Regions from separate parts of the Cupriavidus sp. 01L415 genome, predicted to be linked through region 1. Evidence: predicted binding sites of a transcription regulator. Region 1 holds the regulator's gene; the other holds the start of a gene.
What was found. The regulator LexA, encoded in region 1, represses DNA repair genes until DNA is damaged. The targets are predictions, from matches to a motif close to ACTGTATNNNNATACAGT.
Positions count from the first base shown of each region.

Region 2: a site for LexA is predicted at 2,906-2,923, ahead of AC1DOX_RS00635 (ATP-dependent helicase). Genes of this name have one in related genera too.

Region 1 covers NZ_JBFTSP010000002.1:201,515-208,616, forward strand. Annotated here, with positions in the region: gene AC1DOX_RS06190 (NADPH-dependent FMN reductase) at 1-151, shown strand, start outside; gene AC1DOX_RS06195 (hypothetical protein) at 244-534, opposite strand; gene AC1DOX_RS06200 (hypothetical protein) at 616-963, shown strand; gene dusA (tRNA dihydrouridine(20/20a) synthase DusA) at 1,361-2,389, shown strand; gene AC1DOX_RS06210 (hypothetical protein) at 3,328-3,588, shown strand; tRNA gene AC1DOX_RS06215 (tRNA-His) at 3,698-3,773, shown strand; gene lexA (transcriptional repressor LexA) at 4,468-5,124, opposite strand; gene AC1DOX_RS06225 (asparaginase) at 5,341-6,342, shown strand; gene rpsF (30S ribosomal protein S6) at 6,484-6,858, shown strand; gene priB (primosomal replication protein N) at 6,948-7,102, shown strand, end outside.
Region 2 covers NZ_JBFTSP010000001.1:131,836-138,937, reverse strand. Annotated here, with positions in the region: gene cmdF (tyrosine 2,3-aminomutase) at 1-679, shown strand, start outside; gene AC1DOX_RS00635 (ATP-dependent helicase) at 738-2,867, opposite strand; gene AC1DOX_RS00630 (TlpA disulfide reductase family protein) at 3,012-3,545, opposite strand; gene AC1DOX_RS00625 (thioredoxin fold domain-containing protein) at 3,724-4,233, opposite strand; gene AC1DOX_RS00620 (hypothetical protein) at 4,416-5,018, shown strand; gene AC1DOX_RS00615 (LysE family transporter) at 5,076-5,720, shown strand; partial or broken gene AC1DOX_RS00610 (YifB family Mg chelatase-like AAA ATPase) at 6,046-7,102, opposite strand, start outside.

The DNA of each region.
Region 1 (7,102 bases):
CCCGGTGCTGCAACAGCCGGAGGCCTACATCAGCGGTGTCGACAAGCTGTTCGACGAGCAAGGCAGCATTGCCAATGAGTCCACGCGCGGGTTCCTGAGCAAATTCCTGGCGACGTTCGCGACTTGGATCGAAAAGAACGCAGCGGGATAAGCGATTCGGAAGTCAGTCCCGTCCTACAGCGTAAAGCGGGACGGGCCCGACATCGCTGGGAGGTCCCCCTTTCTATAGTGGACTCAAGCCCATTACAGATAGTTAGGAGGGACATCATGCCGTACATCCTCGCGTGGCTTCTCGGCGTACCGGCCTTTGTGCTGATTCTGATTTGGCTGTTCATGCACTGAACCCGGCATGTAGGCAATCCTGCCAAACGAGCCAGAGAACGGCGCCTGCGGGCGCTGTTTTTTATTCCCAGGGCGCCCGACCTTCATCGCGCAGTGGCTGAGCGGTACCCGGTGATCGTCAATGCTGTGATCTACATGATGGACGTGGCGCGGATGGCCAGTCGCCGTCAGCCGTGCCAGTGATATGCCCATAGACTTTATCCTCTCCGACCACACGGCAATCCGGCTCCGTCCTACATCGGAAATCGGTCGAAATGACTAGGCTTCCGATACGTGGACCTGTTGAGGTCGGTGTTACTGGAGCGCGTGATGGGGGTCAGTCTTTTCGCGGATGTGGCCGTCTTGGATCGATACATCAAGGAGATGCGCGCAAACCTCCAGACGCAGGCCGCATTGGTTGCGCGCCTGGATATGGAAGGCGGAGACTCATTTCTTGCCGCGCGGGACCTGGACAACTTATCGTTGGCGCTGCAGGCGCTTGAGCGTCGAAAGCATCAGCTCGTGATGGTTCTCAAGGAGGCCTCAGTGACGACAAAGCGGTCTACCGAGTCGCATCCGACAGACGATGTGAAATCCGTTACGGCAAGGCACGCGCGTTTGGGCAATGGCTCGTCCAGTTAAGGTGGGCCCCTGGCGGAGGCTCGGCAAGCGGCGGGGCAGGGTCCGCATCGCGAGAGGGCCGTCGTTGCCCCTGCCGATTGGCCGGAGTTTCCCGACTTCCTCCCCATACCGCTCGATTGGCTTGCAAATGGTAAACTCGGCCGGCCTCCGATCACCGGCGAATCCCCCGTTCCGCAAGGGCTTTTGACCGTCTGAATCCAGCACTCCGCTTCGGCCTTCCTGTCGAGAGTTGCTGACAGCAGGATCGACTTTGCGGCGCATCTATGTGCGCCACTTTTCGCCGACTTCGATGGTGGGAGCCACTTTCTGACCCTCGCTCGTAGCAAACTCGCAGCAAGAACGAGGGTAAATTTTATGAATGCGAGGCAAGAATCGGTTCCGACCGGTTCGCTCAGAAATGACTGATTTGCAAGAAAAAACCAGTGCTATCAACGCTCGGCGGATTTCCGTAGCCCCGATGATGGACTGGACTGATCGCCACTGCCGCATGTTTCACCGCGCTCTGAGCCGTCACACCTGGCTCTATACCGAGATGGTGACGACCGGGGCGCTGCTGCATGGCGACGTGGCAAGGCATCTGGATTTTGATCCGGCGGAGCAGCCGGTGGCCTTGCAACTGGGGGGCAGTGAACCCGCGGACCTGGCGCAGGCCGCGAAACTGGGCGAGAAGTGGGGCTACAAGGAAATCAATCTGAATTGCGGTTGCCCGTCCGAGCGAGTGCAGCGTGGTGCCTTTGGCGCCTGCCTGATGGCGGAACCGGCGTTGGTGGCGGACTGTGTGAAGGCAATGCGCGACGCCGTGTCCATCCCGGTGACGGTCAAGCACCGCATCGGCATCGATACGATTGAGCACTACGATTTCGTGCGGGATTTTGTTGGCACCATTTCCGATGCAGGTTGCACGACGTTTATCGTTCATGCACGTAATGCGATTCTGAAAGGGCTGAGTCCGAAGGAGAATCGCGAAATTCCACCTCTGCGATATGAGGTCGCCTATCAGTTGAAAGACGAATTTCCACAACTGGAGATTCTGATTAACGGGGGCATCGTCACGTATGAGGAAATTGCGCAACATCTCGAACATGTGGATGGTGTGATGATCGGTCGCGAGGCTTATCACCAGCCGTATTTCCTGGCGGAAATGGATACTCGCTTCTATGGCACAAAGTCGCCGGTGCCGACGCGCCAAGAAGCGGAACTAGCTATGCAGGAATATATCGGTGCGCTGGTGGAGCGGGGCGGCTATATGGGCGCCGCGACGCGTCATATGCTTGGACTGCATCGTGGCGTACATGGCGGGCGAGGGTGGCGACGTGTGCTGTCAGATGCACGTCGCATGCATGGTGTGCGCACGCGTGCGGACGTTGCCACGTTGTTCGAGGAGGCGCGTGGACATCTACGCCCTGGGTTGTTGGAGGCCGCCTGAGTTCCTTAATGCTGGGAACTTGGCCTGGGATTCGAGGGAAAACTCTAAAAACGAACGGTCGCTCTATGCCTCATGGGCGCAAACGACACCGCTGCGGCTTATCCGGCAGCCTGACTGCCGGAAACCCGCACCAGTAAAGGGATTCCCCTAAGTCGCTTAAAGCGATGCAAGTTCTTACACTGTGCCTGCCCTCGAATACAGGGCTTTCTTCAACTGATTATTCAGCCCGCCTTGTGCGGGCTGTTTTTTTCATTGTGCCGATGATCCGATCCGGGCGAGATTTGGGTTTGCCCGGATAGTGCGTCGTGCAAAAGGCACCTACATTGAGATGGCCTTCAGGGCATTGAGATCGCTAATTTAAGAGTCCGCTTTGGCGGGCTCTTTTTTTTGCGCTTTTGAGGTAGGTATCCTGCATTCCGGTACCGCGAGTATTCCCCATCTCTTGCGCCGAAATAATGGATCGCAGAAGTTGCGAACTATTTCAGGCGATCTGCGGTGTCAAAAATTAAAACCCTGCAGACGAAAAAAAGCAGGCGACACTTGTATCCAAGGTCGCCTGACGGGAATGTCGAGGGGGGTCAATGTCCCTCTTGGAAGAGTATCTAACATCACGGCTCAGGCGTTGAACCCTGCATTGGTGGGGACTACCTGCCATCGCCATGAAATTGCCGCTTGTTGGCGTTTCACGGGTAGTCATTCTTTCGGGCTGTTCCACGCTGACTTGGAGGCGGCCTGCGGCGACTGTCATGCGGCGTCAACGTCATGCTACGATCGCCGCCATGCCGCTACAGTCGGCATGTGGGCGTGAACCCAGTTCGTGTATGGGTTCCAGTGGGGAATAAAAAGCAATTGGGCTGGCCGGTCAGCAGTAGCGCAGTTTCAGGGAAGAACATGGCCGTCGCAAAGGGGAACGGAAGCAAGCCCTGGAGGTGTAGGAAATGGAAGCGGAAGAACAGTTCGGCGAGGTCTTTGAAGACTTCCGTCTGATCTGGGTGGCTGAACGGCTGCAGGATGGCAAGTGGACAGCGCGATATTGCTGGCATCCTGGCACGTCCATCGAAGCGGGCAAGGCGTTGCAGCGCGAAGTTCTGAACGGAAAATCCAAGCGCTTGCTCGGGCTGTTTCCCACAGAAGCAGCGACTGTCGCTGCGATCAAGGAGGCGGTGCTGCTGGAAGCGAAGTGGCAGGGCAAGCGATGATGCAGGAAACTTCAGATTTTTTTGTGCGGGATACTAGCCATCCCCCCAAAAGCCTTGTAGAATCTTGTTTTTCGTTGATCGGCCCCGCCGGTTGGCAAAAATCTCTACGGTGGCTGTAGCTCAGTTGGTAGAGTKCKGGATTGTGATTCCTGTCGTCGTGGGTTCGAGTCCCATCAGCCACCCCAAAAAATTCCTGAAACAGCGCATCTTCGGATGCGCTGTTTTGCTTTCTGCTCCATGTTCCGCGCATCGGCCAAATAGCGCCGCATGCCTTGCGCTCGCATGCATCACGGCGATCCTGATCTCGAACGTGGTCAACGCATTGGCTCCCGATTCAAAGTTGCGCGGCCATGCATCTGGGCGAAAAAAAACCGGCACTCGCGGGGCAACAAGTCCGGTCCTGCGCTGCGGCACGTGTGCGCCAGTGATTCGATAGCGCGCAAATGAGCTTGAGCAGCCTCCCTCCAGATCTGAAGAGTACCTATTTACACCTTATGAGCGCACAACTGCGCTTCTTGCAAGGGCGTGAAGAGTGCACGACTGCAGCGTTTTTGAAGTGCCGTCGAGAGGCGGTAGGCGCTGGCTCAGACGGCTAGCTTCGCGGGGGAATCGGCTAGCTCGAGCATTCGGCAGATGGCTGCCATGCTGCCGACCATCGTACGACGCTGTGCGCCCTGGTAGACGCGAACGCCCTTGGTTTGCCGGAACGGCACCGGTTTGACCGGGCGCCGGGAAGCAATGTGGTTGACTGGCAGCATGGCAACACCTCGTGATTTGCGACAGCAGGGGTCCGCGCCCGTCGTTCGAAAAGAACGGGGCGGCGTTGGCAAAGCAAAGCGGGTGACTAGGACAGGCGGACGCCTGCCGGAGTCTGGGAAGTCAGAAGCCTGAAGAGCGGATCAGCCCCACGGCAATGCCTTCCAGGGAAAATTCCTCGCGGCCGGCCTGCACCACGATGTTGGCAAAATCAGGGTTCTCGGCGATCAATTCGATGGTGTCGCCCCGTTTTTTCAAGCGTTTGACGGTGACGTCGTCACCAAGCCGCGCCACGACGATTTTGCCATTCGGTGCTTCGCTGGCTTTCTTCACCGCCAACAGGTCGCCATCCAGGATGCCTGCGTCGCGCATGCTCAGGCCGCGCACGCGCAGCAAGTAATCGGGGCGCTCGTCAAACACGGACGCGTCCACGTGGTATTGGCGATCGATATGCTCTGCAGCCAGTATCGGGCTGCCGGCAGCAACACGGCCCACCAGCGGTAGCGTCAATTGCAGTACGCCGGCCATCGGCAGCGAAAACTGGTCCGATAATTCTGAATCGCTACGGGCTACCTTGAGACGGATGCCGCGCGACGCGCCAGGTGTGAGTTCGATCACGCCCTTGCGTGCCAGCGCACGCAGATGCTCCTCCGCCGAATTAGGCGAGGAGAAGCCGAATTCGGCGGCGATCTCGGCGCGCGTGGGGGGAAAGCCGGTGCTTCGGATCGCGTTGCGAATCAGGTCGAAGATCTGCTGCTGCCGGGGTGTCAGGGTCGCCATGGGTCGCCGGTCTCTCGTGCCGAAGCACTGTATGTTTAAACAGTATGCTGTGATTTTATACAGTATCGAGTGAAGTGCAAGCACAATTTGAGAGGCGGGGACTCGACATCGCGGTTTCGCCACGTCTTTGCCGCGGGTTTGTCATGGGTCAGCGCAGGCGGCGCGGCAGTTACAATCGGCGCGCATCGACTGATCCGATCCGACGTCCCTCTATATATGTCCGCATCCCCGCCCCGCATTGTTGTGCTCGCTACCGGCGGCACCATCGCCGGTTCTTCCGGCAACCCAGCCAGCAGTGCGCAGTATCAGGCTGCTACCGTTCCCGTCTCCGCGCTGGTCCAGGCCGTGCCCGCGCTGGCAGATGTCGCGCGCATCGAAGCCGAGCAAGTGGCGCAGGTGGATAGCAAGGACATGTCGTTCGGCCTGTGGGCGACGCTTGCCCGGCGCGTGACGCACTGGTCGGCGCAGCCGGATGTGGCTGGCATCGTCATCACGCACGGTACCGATACGCTGGAGGAAACGGCCATGTTCCTGCATTTGACGCAGACATGTCCCGTGCCAGTGGTAATGACCGCTGCCATGCGCCCGTCGACTTCGCTATCCGCCGATGGCCCTTTGAATTTGCTCGATGCGGTGCGCGTGGCCGCCAGCCCCAGTGCGCGCGGAAAAGGCGTGCTGGTCGTGCTCAATCAGGAGATCCATGCGGCGCGCGATGTCACCAAGGCCCATACTTCGGCCGTGAACGCCTTTGTGTCGCCTGTCGCGGGACCACTGGGGTTCGTGCAGGATGACTTCGTCCGGTTCGTTCGTGTACCGCAGTTCCTGGGTGCGTCGCCGTTGGCGGTGCCAACGCGCTGGCCGCTCGTTGAGATTATTGCCAGTTATGCGCAGCCGGGCAGGGTGGCTATCGATGCGATGGTGGGGGCGGGCGTCAAGGGTTTGGTGGTGGCTGCAGCGGGGAACGGGTCCGTCCATGAAACCCTGTCGGTGGCGCTAGCGGATGCCGCCAGCGCCGGCGTGGCTGTTGTGAGGAGCTCCCGGACCGGTGCCGGTCATGTGGCGATTCCTACGCAAAGTCGTCTGGAGGCGGGCCTGTTTGCCTCTGCCGCGGACCTCAATCCATTCAAGGCGCGGGTGCTTTTGCTGCTGGCGCTGGCCGGCGAGCCGTCGCTTGGCACGGATGTCGCCCGCTTGCAGGCGATTTTCAGACAATACTGATGGATTCCCGCTGGTGTGCCAGTGGGGTAGGCCGAGAGCCTGGCTTGCGTGGTTGTCAATAGTCGGGCTATACTCGCAGGCTATCCAACCTTGCCACACCGGACTGTGACGCCCGGGTGGCTCATCCCAAAAGGAGCGTCAATGCGTCATTACGAAATCGTATTCATCGTCCATCCGGACCAGAGCGAACAAGTGCCGGCGATGATCGAGCGTTACAAGCAGCTCGTCACGTCGCAAAACGGCCAGGTTCACCGCGTGGAAGACTGGGGCCGCCGTCAGATGGCCTACATGATCCAGAAGCTGGCCAAGGCTCACTACGTTTGCCTGAACATCGAATGCGGCAAGGAAACCCTGGCTGAACTCGAGCACGCCTTCAAGTTCAACGATGCCGTGCTGCGTCACCTGATCGTTCAGACCAAGAAGGCTGAAACCGCTCCTTCGCCGATGATGAAGGAAGTGCAGCGCGAAGAAGCCCGCAAGGCCGCGCAAACGACCACGGAAGGCCAGGCCGCCTGAGTGCGGACTGCGGTGCAGGTCGTGGCAGGTAACCCTGATCACGGCAGGCAAGACAGCGAACAGGCAAGCGAGATCCAGGGAAATTCGCGGTGAACCAGCTCCGGCTAGCCGCCACCCTCGTCGAACGCGATGCGCTGCGCTACACCCCGGCCGGCGTGCCCGTCGTCAACTGCATCTTGCAGCATGCCGGCGAGACGCTGGAGGCGGAAACGCCCCGGCAGGTGGAATTTGCCATTGCGGCCAT
Region 2 (7,102 bases), on a different contig from region 1:
GCAAGTGCTCGGCGCCGTGCGCGACACGCTGGAACACTGCGCCACCGTGGTCGAGCGCGAACTCAACTCGTCGAACGACAACCCGTTGTTCTTCGATGATGGCGCGCTGTTCCACGGCGGCAATTTCCACGGCCAGCAGGTGGCCTTTGCGATGGACTTCCTGGCCATCGCCGCCACGCAACTGGGCGTGGTGTCGGAGCGCCGCCTGAACCGCCTGCTGAGCCCGCACCTGAACAACCGCCTGCCGGCGTTCCTGGCGGCCGCCAACGAGGGCCTGTCCTGCGGCTTCGCTGGCGCGCAATACCCGGCGACGGCGCTGATCGCGGAGAACCGCACGATCTGCAGCCCGGCCAGCATCCAGAGTGTGCCGTCGAATGGCGACAATCAGGACGTGGTGAGCATGGGGCTGATCGCGGCCCGCAACGCGCGCCGCATCCTGGACAACAACCAGTACATCCTGGCCATCGAGCTGCTGGCCGCGTGTCAGGCCGCCGAACTCGCGGGCGCCGTGGAGCAACTGGCGCCGGCCGGCCGCGCGGTGTTCGGGTTCGTCCGCGAGCGCGTGCCGTTCCTGGCGATGGATCGCTACATGACCGACGACATCGAATCGATCGCCGCGCTGCTGCGCGACGGGGCAGTGCTGGATGTCGTACGCCGCGCGGGCGTGGACGTCCAATAAGAGGTCGTTTCAAAAAGATCCTGGCGTCGTTGCCGGGATCTGAACGGCCCCGCCAGCGCTACTTCCACATGTTGCGCATGCGGCTGGCGAGGTCGACCTGCGGCAGCGGCGTCTTCGCGGGCGCGTCGCCCGGCATGGGCGGCGGCGGCCAGGACCGGCTGTAGAAGTTCGGCATCACGCGGTTGGGCAGGAAGCGCGTGCGCGATGCGTAGACGTGACGATCGCCAAAGCCCACCTGCTGGTGCACGTAGAACCGCTGCGGCACCACGATGTCCAGATGATCCTTCGCGCGCGTCATCGCCACGTACAGCAGGCGGCGTTCCTCTTCGATTTCTTCCGTGGTGCCCGTGGCGAGGTCGGACGGCATGCAGCCGTCCACCGCGTTGAGCACGTACACCGCCTTCCACTCCTGCCCCTTGGCCGAATGGATCGTCGACAGGATCAGGTAATCCTCGTCGCGTGACGGCACGCCGGATTCGTCGCTCGACGCGCTGGGCGGGTCGAGCGTCAGTTCGGTGAGAAAGCGTTCGCGCGATGCATAGGTGGCCGCGATGCGCTCGATCTGCTGCAGGTCCGCCTGACGCGCGGGGGCGTCGTCGTGGATGCGCTCCAGATGCGGCAGGTACCACGCGACAACCTGCTCGAACTCGGAAGGCCACGGCGAGGCGGGTGCCATCAGCGTGCGCGCCAGCGCGATCAGGTCCTCCCAGGCTGGCACCGCCGCGGGCGGGGGCTCGAAGGCTTCCAGCGCCACGAGCGGCTCCTGCGCGGTCTCCAGTCCCTCCAGCACACGCGCGGCCGTCTTCGGCCCGATGCCCGGCAGCAGTTGCAGCGTGCGGAAGCCGGCCATGCGGTCGCGCGGATTTTCGAGCCAGCGCACCACGGCCATGACGTCCTTGACGTGGGTCGATTCCAGGAATTTCAGGCCACCGAATTTCACGAACGGGATGTTGCGCCTGGCGAGTTCGATCTCCACCTGCGCGCTGTGGTCGGCTGCGCGGAACAGGACGGCCTGTGCCATGAGCGACAAGCCGGCCTCGCGTCGGGCAAGAATCTGCTCCACCACGAAGCGCGCCTGATCGGCTTCATCGTTGACGACCACGACGCCCGGCTTTTCCGCCGATTCCCGGTCGGACCAGAGGTCCTTGGTGAAGCGTTCGGCCGCCAGTCCGATGACCGCGTTGGCGGCGGTCAGGATGGGCTGCGTCGAGCGGTAGTTCCGGGACAGCGTGACCTGGTGCGCGGCGGGCGAGAAATGCGTGGGGAAGTCGAGGATATTGCGCACCGTGGCGCCGCGGAACGCATAGATCGACTGTGCGTCATCGCCCACCACGGTGAGGCCGCGTCCATCCGGCTTGAGCGCCAGCAGGATCGATGCCTGCAGCGCGTTGGTGTCCTGGTATTCGTCGACGAGCACGTGGTCGAACCGCGCGCCCATGTCCAGCGCCAGTGCCGGCTCGGTCAGTGCCTGCGCCCAGTAGAGCAGCAAGTCGTCGTAGTCGAGCACCTGCTGCTTCTGCTTGGCCGCCACATAGCCGGCGAACAGGCCCTTGAGCGCATCTGCCCACATCGCATAGCGGGGGAACTGGGTCTTGAGCACCACCTCCAGCGGCAGCTGCGTGTTGACCACGCGCGAGTAGATCGCCAGGCAGGTCTCCTTGCGCGGAAAGCGCGAGGTCTGCTCCGACAGGCCCAGGTCGTGCCGCACGACATGCATCAGGTCCGCCGCGTCGCCGCGATCGCTGATGGTGAAGGTGGGTGCCAGCCCGAGCGTCTCCGCGTATTCGCGCAGCAGCCGCGCGCCGATTGCATGGAAGGTGCCCGACCACTGCAACGCGGCCCGGCCGGCGCCGGTCTGCGTGCCAAGTGCTTGGTCGACGATGCGCTCCACGCGGCGACCCATCTCGGCCGCGGCGCGGCGGGAAAACGTCAGCAGCAGGATGCGGCGCGGATCGGCGCCCGCCAGCACCAGATGCGCCACGCGATGTGCCAGCGTATTGGTCTTTCCGGACCCCGCGCCGGCAATGATCAGCAGCGGCGCGTCGCCGGGGTGTTCCACCGCAGCCCGCTGCTCGGGGTTCAGCCGCGAGAGGTAGGCCGGCGAGGCGTCGGCATGGACGCCCGCAGGCTCGCCGGCGCGAACGTCGGCGAGGGCGATATCAACATCAGGGGCGAGATCCGGGGGCACGGGCAGGGTGGCGAGCGGCTGAGAAAAATCTGGCGCCCACTGTATATCCATACAGCCACCCCAGGCAAGCCGCCCGTGCGGCGGCGCCGAAAAGCCAACAAAAAAGGTGCCGCATGGGCACCTTTCCAGTGAGGAGGCGTGGGGTCAGGCCGCGCTGGCCAGTGCGCCGTCGAGCAGCTTGTGCAGCGCATCCCACTCGGGTTCGCCGACGTAGCGCTTGAGGATCTTCCCGTTCTTGTCCACCACGAAGGTGGTCGGGGTCAGCTGGACATTGCCGAAGGCCTTGGCGGCGGCGCCGTCGGAGTCCATCGCCACCTTGAACGGCAGTTCGCGGGTCTTGGCGTAATTCATGACGTACATCGGCGGATCGTAGTTCATGGCCACGGCCACGAACTCCAGTCCCTTGTCCTTGTACTGCTTGTAGGTGCGCACCATGTCCGGCATTTCCTTGACGCAGGTGGTGCAGCTCGTGGCCCAGAAGTTGACCAGGTAGACCTTGCCCTTGAGGTCGGCGGTGCTGACTTTTTCACCCGACAGCAGGGTGAAGGTGGCAGCCGGCACGGTGCTGGCCGGCGTCAGGGCACGATAACCGAAGAAGCCAAGCAGTGCGATCACCACGACGGCGGCGGCGATGGGCCAGCGCTTGCGCGAAGTGGCGGGAGAGGCGGAAGTCGACATGGAGTAGCGGTCCCGATGGGAAAAGTCGGCGAGCGGCGTGGCCCGGAACACCGGCCATTCTACTGCTGGCGGCGCCGGTCTGTGCCGCCGGCAGTCCGGTGCGGGTGACCTGCGGCAAATGGCCGCAAGGGCCGGGAGGCTTCAGCCGTATCGGCCACCAGGCCGGCGGATCAGCGGATCACCGCGCCGGCGCGTTCGCGGCGATCCTGGCGCGTGCCTCGTCCAGGGCCTGTTCCAGGTACGCCCCGTAGAAATCGCCCTGCAGCCCCCGGAGCGGGCTGGCCACGTTCCGGCCGTTCCGGTCGAGAAACAGCACGGTCGGGGCCACGGAGATGTTGTGCGCGCGCGCCCACTGCTTTGCCGTGGTCATCGATCCGTCGACGTCGCGCATCGGCGTATCGGCGGTCATGTCGACCTCGCGGGCGGCAATTTCACCGGCCGCCACCTGCGGTGCAAGGTAGTTGCGGCGTACGGTCTCGCAATACGTGCAGCCCGGCAGGCTGACCAGGACCACGAGCGGTTCGCCGTCCCGGGCGGCGGCGGTCGACTGGGCGGCCACGTCCGTCACGGGTGGCAGGTGTCCGGCGGCAAGGCTGGTTCCCGCGCCGAGCGCGAGCGCAAGGGCGGCAAGCCAGGGCACGGCGCGGCGGGACGCGGGCGGGCGATGCGTGGGCAGGCGAGGGGGCATGGGAGCTCGGAAAAAAGCGATGCCGGCGGCAAGCGGGCACGCACGGCTTCCGGGATAATAGCGGCTTGCGCCTGAAGGTGTGCGGGTGCGCGATGCGGCGCCCTCCGCGCCCGTCTTTCGAACCGGCCACTACCGGCCGCACGCCATCCGTCAACCCGCCCCCGTACTCCGGCCTGCCCCCCATGCGCCGCCTGAATTTCCGCCCGCCCCTGCATTCCGCCGCCGCGCTATTGCCGCTATTGGCGCTGACGACGCTGATGGCGTTTGCCGGCTGCTCGCCGCGCTATGACTGGCGGACGATTGTCTCCAGCGATGGCCACTATGCGGCCCTCTACCCGGGCAAGCCAACCAGCGCCGCGCGCGATGTGGCTATCGCCGGGCGCAAGCTGCCCATGACGATGGAGGCCGCACGCGTGGATAACACGCTGTTCGCGGTCGGCGTCGTCACGTTGCCCGCCGACGATGCCGCGCTGCGGCGCGACGCACTGGCGTCGATGCAGGACGGATTGGTGGCCAACCTGGGCGCGCACCCCGAAACGCCGATGCGTGCGCGCGCGGTCGCGATCAAGTCCGCCGCCCAGCCGCCCGTCGTGCTCGATGGCGTGGAACTGACCGTGACCGGCGTCTCGCCGCAAGACAAGTCGCCGCGCCGATTGACCGCGCGGCTGGTCGCCTCGGGCGTGCACGTCTATCAGGCCGTGGTGCTGGAGGCCGGCGATGCCGCGCGGGACGGCCGGCAGGCGGAGCAGGTCGATCAGTTCCTGAGCGGCTTTCATCCGTTTTGAATCGATGCGGAGTGCCGGCGGTCGGCGCTTTGCGAATCTGTAGCTAGGAGAGTGGAAATGCGTTGGGAAGTCTGGCTGGCCTATTTCGCCGCGTGCTGGGTCATCGCGATCTCGCCGGGATCGGGCGCGGTGTTGTCAATGAGCCATGGCCTGTCGTATGGGCTGAAGAAGACGTCGACGACGATCCTCGGCCTGCAGCTGGGGCTGGTCATCATCCTGCTGGTGGCCGGCGGCGGGCTGGGTGCGCTGCTGCTAGCGTCCGAGGAGGCGTTCCTGGTCGTCAAGACGGTGGGTGCCGCCTACCTGATCTACCTCGGCATCCAGCAATGGCGCGCCAAGGTGGAATCGGGCAAGGATGACGGAAAGGATGCGAGCGTGCGCATGGCCGTGATGAGCCCGCATCGCCGCTTTGCGACCGGGCTGCTGACCAACGTGACGAACCCCAAGGGCATCATCTTCATGGTCGCGGTGCTGCCGCAGTTCATCGACCCGACGCATCCGCTGGGACCCCAGCTGGCGATTCTCGCGGCCACGATGTGCGGCGTCGATTTGGTCGTCATGCACGGCTACGCGCTGTTGGCGTCGCGCATGCAGGGCCTGTTCCGCAACGCCCGCGCCGTGCGCTGGCAGAACCGGTTCTTTGGCGGCGTGCTGGTGGCGGTGGGCACCGCGCTGTTCTTTGTGCGGCGCCATCCGGCCTGACGCGTCGGCATAGGCCGAAAGATTCCGGCTGGCGCCCGCTGGCCGGGTTTGCTTCAATGGGGGTAGACCGGTTGCCTGGAGAGCCCGATGCGCGACGCCTTCCCCCTCAGTGCCCCTGTCACTGCACACCGGGAGCCTCCCCCTGAGGAGCCGATCCCGCCCGGCATTCCCCCGGATCTGCCGCCAATCGAGGAGCCACCCCCGCCGCCCGTCGAACCTCCTGTGTGAGGAGGTGAGGGGTGAGGGCGCGGAAAGTCACGCGTCCCGTTTTCACGCGTCCAGTTTCCACGTGCCCCGGTTGAGGGCGGGCCTTGCCGGCCCGCCTTCATGCCGTGCGTAGCGCGCGCCGATACCGGATGGCCTCGGCGACATGGGCGGCGGTCAGCACGCTCGTCCCTTCCAGATCCGCGATGGTCCTCGCCACCTTCAGCACGCGGAAGTACGCGCGCGCGGACCAGCCGAGCGTCTGCATCGCGCCGCGCAACAGGTTCTGTGCGTCGTTGCCGAGCGGGCAATGGGCGTCGATCTCGCGCCCGGACAGATCACCATTGGGCATCCACTGCCTGGGCCATCGCGCGCGAGATCGTGATGCGGCCGGTTTCCAGCGGCTCGCGCAGGACCTCCAGCACCTTGCGTTCGAACTCCGGGAGCTCGTCGAGGAACAGCACGCCGTGATGGGCCAGTGAGATCTCGCCCGGCCTCGGGTTGCCGCCACCGCCCACCAGCGCGGGCGCGCTGGCCGTGTGGTGCGGGCTGCGAAACGGCCTGCGGCCCCAGAGCGCGGGCTGGAAGCTGCCCGTGGTCAGGCTCTGCACCGCCGCGGCCTCCAGCGCCTCCTGCTGGGTCATCGGCGGCAACATGCCGGGAAAGCGCTGCGCGAGCATCGATTTGCCCGTGCCGGGTGGGCCGAGCAACAACACCGAATGCTGGCCGGCGGCGGCTACTTCCATCGCGCGCCTTGCCTGCAACTGGCCGCGCACATCGCGCATGTCCGGGCCGCCGTCCGCGCGGGCGGCCAGCGCGGGTGGCCGGGCCTGTGGCAGCCGGCGATCCGGCAGCGGGCTCAGGTGGTTGCAGATATCAAGGAGCGTCGCACCCGGGTAGACCGCCAGGCCATCGATCAGCGCCGCCTCGGGGCCGTTGCCGGCGGCGACGACGAACGCGCGCGCCGGCAAGCCGTTGGCTGCGCGCCGGGCGTTGTCGCGCGCCAGTCCCATGGCCATTGCCAGTGCACCCCGCACCGGGCGCAGGTCGCCAGCCAGCGAAAGTTCGCCCGCGAATTCGAACGCATCGAGGCCGTCGGCGGGGATTTGCCCGCTGGCTGCCAGGATGCCCAGCGCGATGGCGAGGTCGAACCGACCCGATTCCTTCGGCAGGTCGGC